Regions from separate parts of the Microbispora sp. CL1-1 genome, predicted to be linked through region 1. Evidence: riboswitches for the same ligand, from Rfam matches in the RefSeq annotation. Region 1 holds a riboswitch; the other holds the start of a gene.
The links. A riboswitch is a leader RNA that binds a small molecule or an ion and turns the genes downstream of it on or off. The one in region 1 is predicted to bind thiamine pyrophosphate.
Positions count from the first base shown of each region.

Region 1 (7,801 bases):
TCAGGAGGTCAGGAGGCCGAGGGGGTCAGCTCCCGGAGGCGGTGGCGGCGGCCGTCGCGGCGGTCGTGGCCGCGATCACGGCGGCGTGGATCGAGGCGATCGTCTTGCGGACGGCCTCGGCGGTCCACTGGCCCTCGGCGATCTCCTTGACCCGGCCCTTCGGCGCGCCGGGGAAGGCCTTGCGGTCGAGCTTGGCCGCGTGGACGACCGCGATCAGGACCGCCGTCCGCTCGTCCGGCTCGGCGCCGGCCAGCACGCTCTCGACGCGATCTCGTACGCCCTGCTCGTGGCTCGGGTCGAGCTCGGGATAGCGCGTGGTGGGGAAGATCCCCAAGATCCTGCCCGCCTGCTCGCTCAGCACGCCCCGGGCGGCCAGGCGGGTCAGCAGCCGCTTGCGCAGCCTGTCGGCGCGGAGCTTGCCCACCCACCAGTCGGCCTTGTGCGGACGGCGCTCCTCGGCGATGCGGGTGAGCGCGGCGTCCAGCTCGTCATCGCCCATCGGGGTGGGATCGACGGGCACGACCTTCGTGCCGTCGAGGTCCACCCGGCGGCGTACGGCCAGCTCCGCGAGCAGGGCCCCGGCCAGGGCGCAGTCGAGCTCCACCGAGCCGATGATCGGCTTCCCGGTGTCCTCCCGGTAGGCCAGCAACACCACTTCCTCGGCGATCGTCAGTGTCACGGAGTCGAGCCTAGCTCCGGATTAAGGTCACAATGAGCCCTTATGGGAATCTCTGCTGACCTGCACGCCATCGGGCGGCCGATGCTGGACGCCCAGCTCGCGCACCCGACCGTACGCGGCATCGCGGCGGGCGACCTGCCCGAGACGGTTTTCCGGTCATGGCTGGAGCAGGACTACCTGTTCCTGCTCGACTACGTCCGGGTGTTCTCGCGGCTGGCCTGGCAGGCTCCGGACGCCCACCTCGGCGACCTGGTCGACCTGGCGTACGCGACCTGGCACGACGAGCTCGACCTGCACCGGTCGCTGGCGGCCGGGTTCGGCGCCGACCTCGACGGCGCGGTGAAGGGGCCGGCCTGCGCGGCGTACACGTCGTTCCTGCTGGAGTCGGCGGCGAACTACGGCGAGGGGCTGGCGGCCCTCTATCCCTGCATGTGGGGCTACTCGACGCTCGGCAAGATCCTGGCCGCCGACCCGCCGGCCGAGCCGCGCTACCGCGCCTGGGTGGACACCTACGCCGATCCCGGGTTCGCGGCCCTGGCCGCGCGCATCGGGACGATGATCGACGAGGCGGCGCCTGACCCGGCGCGCGCCCGGGAGCTGTTCGTCCGCGGGATGGAGCACGAGCTCGCGTTCTGGGACGTGCCCTGAGGGGCGGGGTTAGTGTGAGGGCATGCCGGAGCTGCCCGAGGTCGAGGCGCTCGCCGAGTTCCTCCGCGAGCACTCCGTCGGCCGTGCCGTCATCGGGGTCGACGTGACCGCCTTCCAGGCGCTCAAGACCGTCGATCCCCCTGTCACCGCGCTCGCCGGGCTGCTCGTCACCGGCGTGGCGCGGCACGGCAAGTTCCTCGACGTCGACTGCGACGGCCTGCACTTCGTCACCCATCTGGCCCGCGGCGGCTGGCTGCGCTGGCGTGACGACCTCACCGGCGCCAAACCGGTGCGGCCGGGCAAGGGCCCGCTCGCCGTCCGGGTGCGGCTGTCACCAGGCGAGGACGGCCGCGCCCCCGGGTTCGAGCTGACCGAGGCGGGCACACAGAAACGCCTGGCCGTCTACGTGGTGCGCGATCCCCAGGACGTTCCCGGCATCGCCGGCCTCGGACCCGACCCGCTGTCGGAGGACTTCACGCCCGACCTGCTCAAGACGATCGTGAGCGGCAGCCGTACGCAGATCAAGGGCCTGCTGCGCGACCAGAAGGTGATCGCGGGCATCGGCAACGCCTACTCCGACGAGGTGCTGCACGTCGCGAAGATGTCCCCCTTCAAGATCGCCGGAACGCTGACCGACGGCCAGGTCGCCGACCTGCACGACGCGATCGTGAGCACGTTGCGCGACGCCGTCGGGCGGGCCAGGGGGCTGGCGGCCAAGGACCTCAAGTCGGAGAAGAAGTCGGGCCTGCGCGTGCACGGCCGCACGGGCGAGGCGTGCGAGGTGTGCGGCGACACGATCAGGGAGGTGTCGTTCGCCGACTCGTCGCTGCAGTATTGCCCGACCTGCCAGACCGGCGGCAAGCCGCTGGCCGACCGCCGGTTGTCGCGCCTGCTCAAGTAGCGCCCGCGGATCACCGTGGGTCACAGCTCGCCGCACGGGCCCGGGCATCGGTGGTGTGCCGTCAGAATGGGCGCATGACTTTGCCGGAAATCGCCCCCGAGGCACTGCCCGAGGACGCGTACCTGCTGGACGTCCGCGAAAAAGACGAGTGGGTGGCGGGCCACGCGCCCGGCGCCGTCCACATCCCGCTCGGCGAGCTGCAGGCGCGGGTGGATGAGGTGCCGCACGACCGGCCGGTGTACGTGGTCTGCCGAGTCGGCGGCCGGTCGGCGCACGCCGCGATGTGGCTCAACCACATCGGCCGCGACGCCGTGAACGTGGACGGCGGCATGCGGTCCTGGGCCGCGGTCGGGCGTCCCATGGTGAGCGAGACGGGAGAGACGCCCTACGTCGCGTAGCGACGGAAACGGCGGTCGTCTGGGGACTGGGCGGCGATCGCGTACGGACGGGGCGGCGGTCGCTTGGACACGGTGCGCGGCGGTCGCTTGGACACGGTGCGCTGCGGTCGCGTGGACACGGGGCGTATCGCTCGCGTACGGCGGCGGCGGTCGCGTGGGGAGCGCGGGCGTGGCTTGTGCACGGACGCGGGCGTCGACCGCGTACGGGCGGGGGTGGCGTAGGAAAACGGTCAAATAAGTGTCATAATCCCCAAGACATCATCAATAACTCGCGGGAGCTCGGGCGAAACCGGGCTGAGAGGGCGGATCGAACTCGTGCCGCCGACCGCATGAACCTGTCCGGATAATGCCGGCGTAGGGAGCGTGTGATGACTTCTGCCGTCGTCGACGACGCGCACGCGGAGGTTCCCCTCACTCTGGACGAGGAGGCTCCGAGGACCCTGGGGCTGCTCGACCAGGGCGCGTTCTGGGCCAACCTCGGGGTCAGCCTTCTCGGCTTCTCGGGGGCGTTGTTCCTGCTCGACCCGCTGGGCGGCAAGCCGCTCACGTTCACCGCGGCGGTGCTCGCCGCCGTCGTCGGCAGCCTGCTCGGCACGGCGATGGTCGGCCTGGCCGCGATCCCCGGCGTACACACCGGGCGGCCCGCCATGGTGCTGCTGCGGGGTCTGTTCGGGGCCCGGCTGTCGTACATCCCGACCGTGCTGAACATCATCCAGATGCTCGGCTGGGGCGCCTTCGAGCTGTGGGTCATCGCCAACGGCGCGCAGGCGCTGTTCGGCACGGCGGTGCCGTACGCGGTGTGGGCGGTGGCGGCGGGCGTGCTGACGATCGCGCTGACGATCCGGCCGCTCGGCGCGCTGCGGCTGCTGCGGCGCTACGTCACCGCCGGCGTGGTGATCGCGATGATCTGGCTGTCGATCGCCCTGTTCCGGCAGGGGCCGTCCGTGGGGGGTGGCTCCTGGGACGCCTTCGCCCCCGCCGTCGACTACGTCATCGCGCTGTCGGTGTCGTGGGTGCCGATGGCCGCCGACTACGCCAGGCACTCGCGGTCGAGCGGCGCGGCGTTCACCGGCGTGGTCGCCGGATACACGATCGCCCAGGTGGCCTGCCTGGCCCTCGGCATCGCCGCGCTCGCCCTGGTCGGCAACGACGGCGACAAGGTGTGGGACCCGTTCGTGGCCGCTCCTCTCGGAGTCGTGTTCTTCGGCATCCTGGTGCTGCGCGAGGCCGACCAGTCGTTCGCGAACGTCTACTCGACGACGGTGTCGATCCAGAACCTCGCGCCGCGCTGGGACCGCCGGGTGATCTCGGTCGTGATCGGGGTGCTCACCACGCTGATCGCGCTGTTCGCCGACGTGAACTCCTACGGCGCGTTCCTGAGCGTGATCGGCGCGGTGTTCGTGCCGATGTTCTCCGTGCTCGTGGTGGACTACTTCCTGCTCGGCGGCAGGGGCCGGTGGAACACGGCCGAGGACGCCCCCTCGCGCTGGCTCATGGTCGTGCCGTGGGTGCTCGGGTTCGCGGCGTACTGGATCGTGACCTCCACCCCGACCGTCGCCTGGTGGGACGGGATCTGGACCAGGGTCCGCGACGCCATCGGGTTCGTCCACCAGCCCTGGATGAACGCCGCGCTCGCCGCGTTCCTCGTCGCCGGGCTGGCGACCGTCGTGCTGTCTCTCCCGGGCCGCCGCCTGCGGTCTCGCCGCTGAGCGCACAGCCTCATCGGCGTCCGCGAGAGTCGTCCGAGGGCGTGGTCCGGTGGTTCAGGACGGGTGGCCGCTCCTGTCCGCAGTGCGTACGAACGGCTCCAGCAGGGCCCGTGCGGACTCCCCGACAATCTGCGCATCCGTACCGGACTCGATCAACCGGGACCCGGCGAACACGATGGCATTGATCATCTCCGCGGTCTCGGGCACCGCGGAGACGCCGAGATCGCGCAGCGCCTCCACGAGCGGCTCCAGGAGCTGCCGGTGCATGGCACGGCTCTGCTCGGCGACCGTGTCGCCCGGCGCGACCTCCGCGAGGACGGTGGCCAGCGCGTGCTCACCCTCGCCGATCAGCTCGAAGTTGGCCAGCACGTAGGCGAGCACACGGTCGGCGGGGGTCGCGGCGGCGTCCATCGCCGCCGCGACTTCGGCCGACCAGCGGGGGAAGACGTCCTCCACCAGCGCGTTGAGCAGGTCCTCGGAGGACCGGAAGTACTGGTAGAGACTGGGCCGGGCCAGCCCGGCGCGCTCCGCGACCCGGGTCAGCGTCGGCGGCCGGCCCGTCTCCGCGAGGATCTCCCTGGCGGCGTCGAGCAGCGCGCGGTGCTGGGCGGCCCGATGCTCGGCGACGGTGGACGCCCGAATGCGTGGCACCTGCTCCCCTCCGCCATGGTCGGCCCTATTCCGACAGTCTCCCATCCACCATCGACAGGACGCGATCGCAGTGGCCGAGCACATCGTGATCGTGGGTGACCATGATCGTCGCGACCCCGGACTCGTGCGTCTCGTGCGCGAGCAGCGTGACGATGTCGTCGCTGCGGGCGCGGTCGAGCGCGGCCGTCGGCTCGTCCACCAGCAGCACGGCCGGACGGGTGACGAGTGCCCGGGCGATGCCCACGCGCTGCCGTTCGCCGCCGGACAACTGGTGGGGGCGGTGCTTGGCGCGGTGCCTCATGCCCACCCGGCCGAGCAGCTCTCGCGGGTCGTGACCGTCAGCCGGGCGTACGCCCGCCACGTCGAGCGCGAAGCGGAGCTGGTCGAGCGTGGTGAGGGCCGGGATGAGGTTGCCGGACTGGAAGACGAACCCGATCCGTTCGCGGCGGTGCCGCGCCTTCTCGCGGGCGCTCGCCCGGGTGATGTCGACGCCGTCGAGCAGGACCCGGCCGGTGTCCGGTGTGGTGAGCGCGCCGGCGACGGCGAGCAGGCTCGACTTGCCGGAGCCGGACGGCCCGACGATGGCGACGAACTCGCCGGCCGCCACCTCAAGGTGTACGTCGTCGAGCGCGGTGACTGTGGCGTCGCCGTCGCCGAGGGTCAGGGTGACGCCCTCCATCAGCAGGCCGCCGCGTTCCTGGGTGCCGGACCGGAGCGAGTCCGGGCGTGGGGACGTGGAACTGGTGGTCATCTTTGCCCTCCCAGGGCGGCGAGCGGGTCGACGCGGACGATGCGGCCCACGGCCGCCACGGCGCCGGCGAGGCCGAGGCCGATGAGGAGCAGGGCGGCGAGGACGAGCGGCCCCACCTCCAGCAGGAACGGCATGGGGGTCGTGGTGAGCAGGCTGCCGCCGCCCACCCCCAGCAGGAAGCCCACGGCGGTGGACACGGTCAGGATGACGGTCGCCTGGATCAGCGTGTCCCGCATGAGGTAGCCGGTCGAGGCGCCCATGGCGCGTATGACGGCGAGTTCGTGCTTGCGCTGGATCGTCCAGACAGTGAAGAACGTCCCGACGACGAGCGCGGAGATGGCGTACAGGAAGACCTGGATCAGCGTGAGCGTGGAGGTCTCGGCGGAGTAGCCGGGGGAAGCGCTGAAGGACGCGTCGAGCGTCATGCTCGTGGTGCCCGCCGCGGCGTCGCCGCCGGGCAGGTCGATCCGGTCTCCGTCCCGGGCGCGCAGGGCGATGGCCGTCGCCTCCTCGTACGCCCCGTCGCGCACCTCGTCCCCCGGCCCGGCGCCGGCGTGCACCTGCTGCCAGGTGCGCAGCGGCAGGTACGCCACGTCGACGTGCCCGAAGGTGCGCTGGTCGCCCGTGGTGCCGACGACCTTGAGCCGGGTGCCCAGGCGGTCGATGACGACGGTGTCGCCGATGGCCACGCCCTCGTCCAGGACGGTCTCGCTGACCACGATCCCGTCGGGGTCGCCGAGTCCGGCGCCGTCGGAGACGGCGGGTGCGAGGAAGGAGCCGGGATCGACGCCGAACAGGGCCAGGTCGACCGGCACCTGCGCGCCGGCGGAGGTCGTGGCCTTGGCGTTGACCAGCATGGTGCCGAACGGCGCGGCGTCGCCGACGTCGTCGCGGCTCTTCCACAGCTCGGCCAGGTTCACGTTGACGGTGCTGCGGGAGAAGGCGGAGTCGGTCTTGGTGCCCTCGGCGAAGGCGAACGCGGTGACGGGCAACCGTTTGAGCCCGGAGACGCCGTCATTGACGAGCCCGGAGGACAGGCCTGACAGCAGCACGACGAGGATCGCGATGAGGGCGACGACTCCGCCCATCAGGCCGAAGCGTGCGCGGGCGAAGACCAGCTCGCGCCAGGCCAGGAACATGACACTCCTAAGAAGCAGGGATTCAAGGACGACGAGCGCCCCGATTTGCCGACGCGCCGTTGGTAACATACCAACGGCGCGTCGGAAAAATTTCGCACACCCGTCGTCGTGGAGAGGTTTGCGAGGCCGTGGTCCGTGGACGGTGGCCATCACCGCAGGCGTCGCAGGCATCGCGGGTGATAGCAGCGGGGCCATCGGCCGCCACGCCCACCTCAGCCTGCGACGCATCCGCGTCGCCGCCGTGCCCGCGCTCGTCCCCGAGAACCTCGCCGCCCTCGGCGAACTCCTGGACGTCACCAGCGCGCACAGCGTCCTGCACCGCGATGACCTCGTCGTACGCACCGAGCGCACCGTCTGGACCGCCGGGCGCACCTGACCCCGGGCCGTCCCCGGCTCGGCCTAGAGAGCGCCCTCCAGGCGGAGCAGGTGTTCCTTGGCCGCCGGGCCGCCGGCGTACCCGCCGAGCGAGCCGGGGCCCTCCACCGCCCGGTGGCACGGCAGGAGCACGCAGACGGGGTTGCCCGCCAGGGCGTTGGCCACCGCGCGGGGCGCCTGCGGCCGCCCGATCCGCTCGGCGATCTCCTGGTAGGTGGTGACGCTGCCGTACGGCACGGCCGGCATGAGCTGGATCACCGTACGGCTGAAGCCGGTGACCAGGCGCAGGTCCACGGACAGGGAGAAGGTGCGCAGCCTGCCCGTGAAGTAGGCGTCCAGCTCTCTGCGCAGGGGATCGATGCGGCGCGGGTCGGGCCCGATGAACGAGCCGACGGCGCGGGAGACCCGGGCGAAGACCTCGTGCTCGTCCTCGTAGGTGCAGGCCAGCACGCCACGGGCGGTCACCGCGAGGACCAGACGGCCCACCGGCGCGTCCATGGTGCCGAAGGCGACCTCGGGCGGGGCCACGCCGACGTAGCCCGGCGAGGTC
Region 1 is NZ_JAATEK010000018.1:85,762-93,562, forward strand. It holds gene HCK04_RS21575 (GPP34 family phosphoprotein) at 26-679, opposite strand; gene HCK04_RS21580 (TenA family protein) at 722-1,327, shown strand; gene HCK04_RS21585 (DNA-formamidopyrimidine glycosylase family protein) at 1,350-2,228, shown strand; gene HCK04_RS21590 (rhodanese-like domain-containing protein) at 2,303-2,626, shown strand; TPP riboswitch at 2,888-3,004, shown strand; gene HCK04_RS21595 (cytosine permease) at 2,995-4,335, shown strand; gene HCK04_RS21600 (TetR/AcrR family transcriptional regulator) at 4,390-4,986, opposite strand; gene HCK04_RS21605 (ABC transporter ATP-binding protein) at 5,012-5,737, opposite strand; gene HCK04_RS21610 (ABC transporter permease) at 5,734-6,876, opposite strand; gene HCK04_RS21615 (hypothetical protein) at 7,019-7,252, shown strand; gene HCK04_RS21620 (methylated-DNA--[protein]-cysteine S-methyltransferase) at 7,276-7,801, opposite strand, start outside.

Region 2 (7,801 bases), on a different contig from region 1:
GCCGCCGAGTGCGTCGACCTGCCGATGAGCACGTCAGGACCGAGGATCTCCCGCGCCACCGGGACCGGGAGGTCGTCCTGGCCGAGGTGCAGGATGTCGGGCCGCGCGGCGTAGGCCACATCCGCCCGGTCGTTCACCGCCAGCAGGGCACCATGCCTGTCGCAGGCCGCGCGGAAGACCTCGAGCAGCTCCAGCTCCTCGCGCGCCTCCAGGCCCTTCTCCCTGAGCTGCACGATGTCCACCCCGCCGGACAGGACCGCGTCGAGGAACTTCTCCAGATCGCCGCGGTCCCTTCTGCCGTCAGTGCAGAGGTAGAGCCTGGCCTGCGCGAGCCGCTGTCGCCGGATGTCGTCCACCCGACCACAATGCCATGCGGCGGCGGGGTCAGAAGCCGAGGGCCTGGGCCCTGCGCTTGACCTCCGTGTGCCGGCCCTTCACGATCGCGTCGATCGGGGCCCCGGGCAGCGAGTCGTCCGGGGTGAACAGCCACCGGATCGACTCCACCTCGTCGTACCCGGCGTCGGACAGGACGGTGAGCGTGCCGGGCAGGCCCTTGAGCACCTCACCGTCCGCGATGAACACCGCCGGGATCTGCGGCTCGCCGCCGCCCCGGCGGACGCCGACGAGCTTCTTGTCCTTGAGGAGTTGCTTGGCGCGGCCGACGCTGAGCCCCAGCTTCTTGGCGGCCTCCGAGAGGGGGAGCCACTCCCCTACGAGCTGGTCGGTCTCCCGGTCGATCTGCGCAACAGTAAGCGTCACGGAACCACCATTACCACAGGCGGGCCGCCACGAAACACCTCGATTAAGCCATAATGCAGTCGCGTAGCGGCCGGGCCGAATCCCCCACCCGCAGGGGGTCGAGCCGCCGGCCGCTCTCGATGATCTTCCGGCCCTGCACCACGTCGCGGGGGCGGTCGACGGTGAGCACCGCGGCGAGCCGGTCGTCGGCCTTCAGCCAGCACACCGCCCACTTCGGGTCCCTGCGCGGGTCGCCGCGCAGCACCATGCGGTCACCGGCCTCCCGGTGACCGGCGAACTGCACCATGTGGCCGAACTGCTCCGACCAGAAGTACGGCACCGGGTCGTAGACCGCCTCCTCGCCCAGCAGGGTGGCGGCGGCCACGTCGGGGGCCTGGAGCGCGGTGTCCCAGTGCTCGACGCGCAGCCGGGTGCGGAACCTGCGCGACCACCAGCTCGCGCAGTCGCCCACCGCGACCACGTTGGGCAGCGACGTGCGCAGGTGCTCGTCGACCACCACCCCGTCGTCGACCCGGACCGCCGACCCCTTCAGCCAGTCGACGGCCGGGCGCACACCGACGCCGGTGACGACCACGTCGGCCGGCACCCGGGCGCCGGACATGAGCGTGAGGCCGTCGGGGTCCACGCTGCCGACCAGCGCCCCGAGGCGCAGCTCGACGCCCGCCCGCGCGTACCAGCCGGTGGTGTGGCTGCCCACCTCGGGCCCGAGGGCCACGGCGAGCGGGCTCTCCCCCGCCTCCACGACGGTCACGGCGCACCCGGCCCTGGCCGCCGCGGTGGCGACCTCGGCGCCGATCCAGCCGGCCCCGACGACGGCCACGCGGGCGCCGGGGACCAGCCGCTCGCGCAGCGCGAGCGCGTCCTCGATCGTGCGCAGCACGTGCTGGCGGCCCTCGCCGCGCAGGCGGATCGGGGCGGCGCCGGTGGCGATCACCAGGCCGTCGTACTCCAGCTCTCCCTCGGTCGTCTCCAGCACGCCCTCGCGCAGGCCCTTGGCCGCCGTGCCGAGGCACAGCCGTACGTCGAGGGCGTCGAGATCGGAGTCGACCACGGTGGAGTCGGTCTCTCCGAGCAGCACCGCCTTCGACAGCGGCGGCCGGTCATAGGGGCGATGGTTTTCCTCGCCGATGAGCGTGATGCGTCCGGTGAACCCACGGAACCTCAACGCCTCGATGCTTCGCACGCCGGCCAGGCCGGCACCCACCACCACGACGTGATCCACAGCTCGACCATAGATTGCCGACAGGGGCCCTGGCCAACGGGGCCCCCATAACGAGTTGGGTAATTGACGCGCACTCGAACAGGCCCGGGTTGTGAGGCCCCGGGTGCTCTCACCACCCGGGCTCATCGGTCCCGCGATCGGCCGTTTCGGGCGGCGTACTACCCTTGGGGACGTAAGACGCGCGGGAGCCCGGCGGACCGGGCTGAGAGGAGAGCACGAGGCTCTCGACCGCCCCGACCTGATCCGGGTAATGCCGGCGAAGGGAGCGCTGTGTCCCGCACACCGCCACCCGGCGTTCAGTCCGGCTACGACGTCGTGATCGTGGGCGGCGGGGTGGAAGGCCTGGCCGCGGCCTGGCGCACCGTCCGGCGCGGCCTGTCGGTCGCGGTGGCCGACCCCTCCCCCGGAGGCGGCGCCACCCACGCGTCCGCGGGGATGCTCGCGCCGGTCAGCGAGGTGACCTACACGGAGGAGCCGCTGCTGCGGCTCGGTCTCGCGTCACTGGCGGCCTGGCCGGCGTTCCGGGCGGAGCTTGAGGACGAGACCGGCGCCGACCTCGACTACCGGACCGAGGGCACCCTGGAGGTCGCCCGCGGCGCGGACGACATGGCCGTCCTCGACGACCTCGCCGCCTTCGAGCGGACGCTCGGCCTGCGGGTCGAGCGGCTCACCGGGCGCGAGTGCCGCTCCTTCGAGCCGATGCTCTCTCCCTCCGTACGCGGTGGGCTGCTGGCCCGCGACGACGCCTGGGTCAACCCCCGCAGGGTCGTACGCGCCCTGCTCACGGCGTTCGAGAAGGCGGGCGGCACGCTGGTGACCGAGCGAGTCGCCGCGATCGACGCCCCGGAGGCGGGGGGTCCGTCCGTACGGCTGGAGTCCGGCGGGACCGTCGCGGCCGGGCAGGTCGTCGTGGCGGCCGGGTCGTGGTCGGCGTCCCTGCTGCCCGGCCTGCCGGTGCGCCCGGTCAAGGGCGAGATCCTCCGGCTGCGCGGGCCCCGGGGCTTCCTCACCCGGTGCGTCAGGGGGCTGGTGCACGGCTCCCCCGCCTACCTCGTCCCCCGGGGCGACGGCGAGATCACGCTGGGCGCGACCACCCAGGAGATGGGGTACGACGCGCGGGTCACCGCCGGAGGCGTCTACGAGCTGCTGCGCGACGCCCGCGAGCTGGTGCCCGGCATCACCGAGCTCGAACTCGCCGAGACGACGACCGGCTTCCGCCCGGGCACACCCGACAACCTGCCGCTCATCGGTCCCGCCGGGCCGCCCGGCGTGCTGGCGGCGACCGGGCACGGGCGCAACGGGGTGCTGCTGTCCCCGGTCACGGCCGACGCCGTCGCCGCGTTCCTCACCGGCGACGAGGTGCCCCCGGTCGCCCGGTTCTGCGATCCAGGGAGATTCAGCCAATGAAAGTCACGATCAACGGAGGCGCGGCCGAGCTGCCGGACGGCGCCACGGTCGGCGACGCCGTACGGACCCTCACGGCCCTCACGTCGGGGGTCGCGGTGGCGCTGAACGGCGAGGTCGTCAGCCGGAGCGCCTGGGACTCCACCCAGGTCGCCGACGGCGACGGCGTCGAAGTGCTCACGGCCGTGCAGGGAGGGTGAACATGACCGACGACGTCCTCGTGCTGGGCGGGGAGAAGTTCACCTCGCGGCTCATCATGGGCACCGGCGGCGCGCCGTCGCTCGAGGTGCTCGACCAGGCGCTCGAGGCGTCCGGCACCGAGCTGACGACCGTCGCGATGCGCAGGCTCGACCCGCAGTCGCGTGGCTCGGTGCTCGACCTGCTGCGCGCCCGCGGCATCAAGGTGCTGCCGAACACGGCGGGCTGCTTCACCGCCGGGGAGGCGGTGCTGACCGCCCGGCTGGCCCGCGAGGCGCTGGAGACCAACTGGGTGAAGCTGGAGGTCATCGCGGACGAGCGGACCCTGCTGCCCGACCCGATCGAGACCTTCGACGCCGCCGAGCGGCTGGTCGCCGACGGCTTCGTGGTGCTGCCGTACATCGGCGACGACCCGGCACTGGCCCGCAGGCTCCAGGACGCCGGGTGCGCGGCCGTGATGCCGCTCGGCGCCCCGATCGGCTCCGGGCTGGGCATCCGCAACCCGCACAGCATCGAACTGATCGTCGAGGCGGCCACGGTGCCGGTGATCCTCGACGCCGGCATCGGCACGGCCAGCGACGCCGCGCTCGCGATGGAGCTGGGCTGCGACGCCGTCCTGCTGGCCAGCGCCGTGACCCGGGCGCACCGGCCGGACCTGATGGCGGCGGCCATGCGGCAGGCGGTCACGGCCGGGCGGACGGCCCGCCTCGCCGGGCGCATCCCGCGCCGCCGCTACGCCGAGGCGTCCTCGCCCGCCCGCGCGTCCTGAGATCCGCCGCACAGTCCGGCGCCACGGTCCCGCACCACAGTCCGCCATCACAGTCCGGCACCACAGTCCGACCCCGTGGTCCGGCACCACGGTCCAACTGTGCGGACCGACCCTGCGGTCGGGCACCACAGTCCGCCATCACAGTCCGGCTCTGGGGTCCGGCACCACGGTCCGGCACCGCAGCCCGGCTCTGCGGTCCGGCACCGCCGTGGCCTCTGTCCTCCTCTCGCCCGCCTGCCCCGGAACGCCGGCGCGGGCGAGGCGGGAGGCGGCCGATTTCGCGTCTGGTAAGGCCGGTTTTCGGAATCGGTATGGCTTTTCGGACGGCGCGCGAGGCTGCCGAATAGGTCTCGGTTTGGGATTCGGGAACACGCCCGGCGGCAAATCACCCGTAAACTCTGGCGAGTGGACACGACGCTAACCGACCCGCTCGTGGGGCAGTTGCTCGACGGGCGCTACCGCGTCGAGTCCCGGATCGCCCGGGGTGGCATGGCCTCCGTATACCTGGCTCTGGACGTCCGGCTCGACCGCACGGTCGCCGTCAAGGTGATGCACCGCTCGCTGGCCGAGGACCCGCAGTTCGTGCGGCGTTTCATCGGCGAGGCCAAGTCGGTGGCCAGCCTCTCGCACCCCAACATCGTGCAGGTCTTCGACCAGGGCACCGACGGGGCGCACGTCTACCTGTCCATGGAGTACGTCCCCGGCCGTACGCTGCGCGACGTGCTGCGCCGGCGCGGCCACCTCCCGGCCCGCGAGGCCCTGGAGATGGTCATCCCGGTGCTCGCCGCGCTCGGCGCGGCCCACCAGGCCGGGCTCATCCACCGCGACGTCAAGCCCGAGAACGTGCTGCTCGCCGACGACGGCCGGGTGAAGGTCGTGGACTTCGGCCTGGCCCGCGCGATCGAGGCGACCAACCAGACCAAGACCGGCATGATGATCGGCACGATCGGCTACATGTCGCCCGAGCAGGTCACGACCGGCAACGCCGACGCCCGCAGCGACGTGTACGCCGCCGGGATCATGCTGTTCGAGCTGCTCACCGGGCGGCAGCCGTACTCGGGTGAGACGCCGATGTCGGTCGCCTACCGGCACGTGCACGAGACCGTGCCCGCGCCGTCGTCGATCGTGCCCGACGTGCCGCCGGTGATCGACGCGCTCGTCGCCGCGGCCACCGACAAGGACCCCGCCGCGCGCCCGGCGGACGCGACCGCGATGCTCGTCGCCGCCGTCGAGGTCCACCGTACGCTGCCGAAGACCGGGCACACCGACGCGCACGCCGCCCGCCACGGGGCCCCGGACACCGGCGCCCACAGCGGCGTGCGGACGGGCGCCCACCGGACCATGCCGCCGGCCGGCGGGGCCTCGTCGTTCGGCACGGAGTCGCACGGCACCGGGTCGCACGGCACCGGGTCGCACGGCACCGGGTCTCCTGGCACGGGGCCGCACGGCAGCGGATCGTTCGGCAGCGGGTCGTTCGGCATGGGGGCGCACGTGCTCGCCGAGCCCGAGTCGCCGCTCGGCCACACGATGATCCAGCCGCGCTCGGAACTGCTGACCGACCGGGCCGAGACGGGACGGCGCAGGGGACGCGGCGGGATCAGGCCCGTCTGGTTCGTCGCCGCGCTGGCCCTCGTCATGCTGGCGGGCGTCGCGTTCACCGGCTGGTGGTTCTCCCAGGGCCGCTACACGAAGGTCCCCGACCTGGTGAACAAGCCCGTCACCGTCGCGAGGCAGATGGCGCAGCAGGCCGGCTTCGAGGTGCGGATCGGCCAGGCGCGGTTCGACGACAAGGTGCCGAAGGACATCGTTCTCGACACCGAGCCGGGGCTGGGAGCCGAGGTGGTCAAGGGCTCGGTGCTCACCCTGATCCCGTCGGCCGGCCCGGAGCTGATCGCCGTACCGCTGGTCGAGAAGTACAGCCTGGCGGACGCCCGGGCGAAGATCGCCGATGCCGGGCTCACCCCCGGGCGGGTGAGCAAGAGCGCGAGCGACACCGTCCCCCGCGACCAGGTGATCCGCACCAACCCGCCGGTGGGCAAGCGCGTCAAGAAGGGCAGCACGGTCAACTTCGTCGTCAGCGCCGGGCTGCTGATGCCGGACGTCACGCAGATGATGCGCGACCAGGCGGAGAAGTTCCTGCGCGAGAAGGGCTTCAACGTCCAGGTCGACGAGACCACCGACGACGCCCCGCCGGGCACGGTGATCGCCCAGGACCCGGCCGGCGGCGCCGAGGTGGTGGCCGGGGCGACCGTCCACCTGACCGCCTCACGCGGCCCGGACCAGGGCTTCCACTGGCCGTGGGAGGCCAACCCCGCCGATCCCGACCAGACCCCGCCCGTCGTCGTCGCCGTCCCCAACGTGATGTTCAAGTCCGTCAAGGACGCGGCCAACGAGCTGAAGGCGGCCGGTTTCAAGGTCAACGTCCGCAGGGTGATGGGCACCGACCGGGTGGTCGGCGAGAATCCGCTCGGCCAGCAGCCGCCGGGCACCACCATCACCATCTGGCACTGATCCGCGCCTCCCCGCGCCTCGTCATCGTCCCCGGCGTCCCTCCGGGGGCGTGCGCGACGCGCTCGGCCATGCGGCCGGCTCACGCATGAAGAGCCCCGCCGGTTCCGGAGAACGACGGGGAGTAATGACCCCGGCGGGACGTCGTACTCGAGTCCCCGTGTGCGCAGGACTCAGGGGATGAGGGTGCCGAGGAGGCGGAGGCGGGCGAGGCCGCCGTCGGGGTAGATGTCGAGCCGGGCGTGGGTCATCCGGCGGTCGTCGTCCAGGCGGAAGCGGTGGCGGGTGTCGGGCTGCAGGCGCGTTCTGGGCAGCAGCGTGAACCAGGCGTCCTCGTCCTCCAGCGGCGCACGGTCCGCGTCCGCGCCCTTCAGCGACGCCCAGCCGGGGGCGTTGAACACCAGGTTGGTCGTGTCGAGCTCGGCGACGGCCACCCGGCCGGGCCCGGCCAGGGCCACGACGAGCCAGTCGTTGCCGTCGTCGCGGCGGCGGGCGGTCTCCCAGCCCTCGGCCTGGTTGCGGGCCAGGCCGGGCGCGATGACGTTGTTCGGCGAGGAGTAGAACTCATTGGAGCACGCCGTCACCAGGCCGCCGTTCTCCAGCGCGGCGAGGTCGATGGTGACGCCTTCCAGGAACGTGCGGTCGGGCACGACCCGCCCGTGGACCCGCAGCCGCGCGACGCCGCCGTCGGGGAAGATGTTCAGCCGCACGTGGGTGAAGCGGCGGGGATCGGTCACGGCGAACTCGTGGACCGCGTCGCCCTTCAGCGGGCTCTTCGGCACGATCTCCACCCAGCCGTCCAGCTCCTCCGGCGCGGGGTGGCCCTCGGCCGCGCACGCCTCGACCGACGCGTACGGCGGGTAGTTGCCGCGGAACCACGCGGTGTCCACGACGACGCCGTGAATGACCCCGGGCATGCCGAGCCGCACGATCGCCCAGTC
Region 2 is NZ_JAATEK010000001.1:209,097-216,897, reverse strand. It holds gene thiE (thiamine phosphate synthase) at 1-347, opposite strand, end outside; gene HCK04_RS00995 (Rv2175c family DNA-binding protein) at 385-759, opposite strand; gene HCK04_RS00990 (FAD-dependent oxidoreductase) at 803-1,981, opposite strand; TPP riboswitch at 2,153-2,263, shown strand; gene thiO (glycine oxidase ThiO) at 2,252-3,388, shown strand; gene thiS (sulfur carrier protein ThiS) at 3,385-3,585, shown strand; gene HCK04_RS00975 (thiazole synthase) at 3,588-4,352, shown strand; gene pknB (Stk1 family PASTA domain-containing Ser/Thr kinase) at 4,758-6,863, shown strand; gene alc (allantoicase) at 7,034-7,801, opposite strand, start outside.
Region 2: linked by a shared signal. The riboswitch ahead of thiO (glycine oxidase ThiO) and the one ahead of HCK04_RS21595 (cytosine permease) in region 1 are both predicted to bind thiamine pyrophosphate.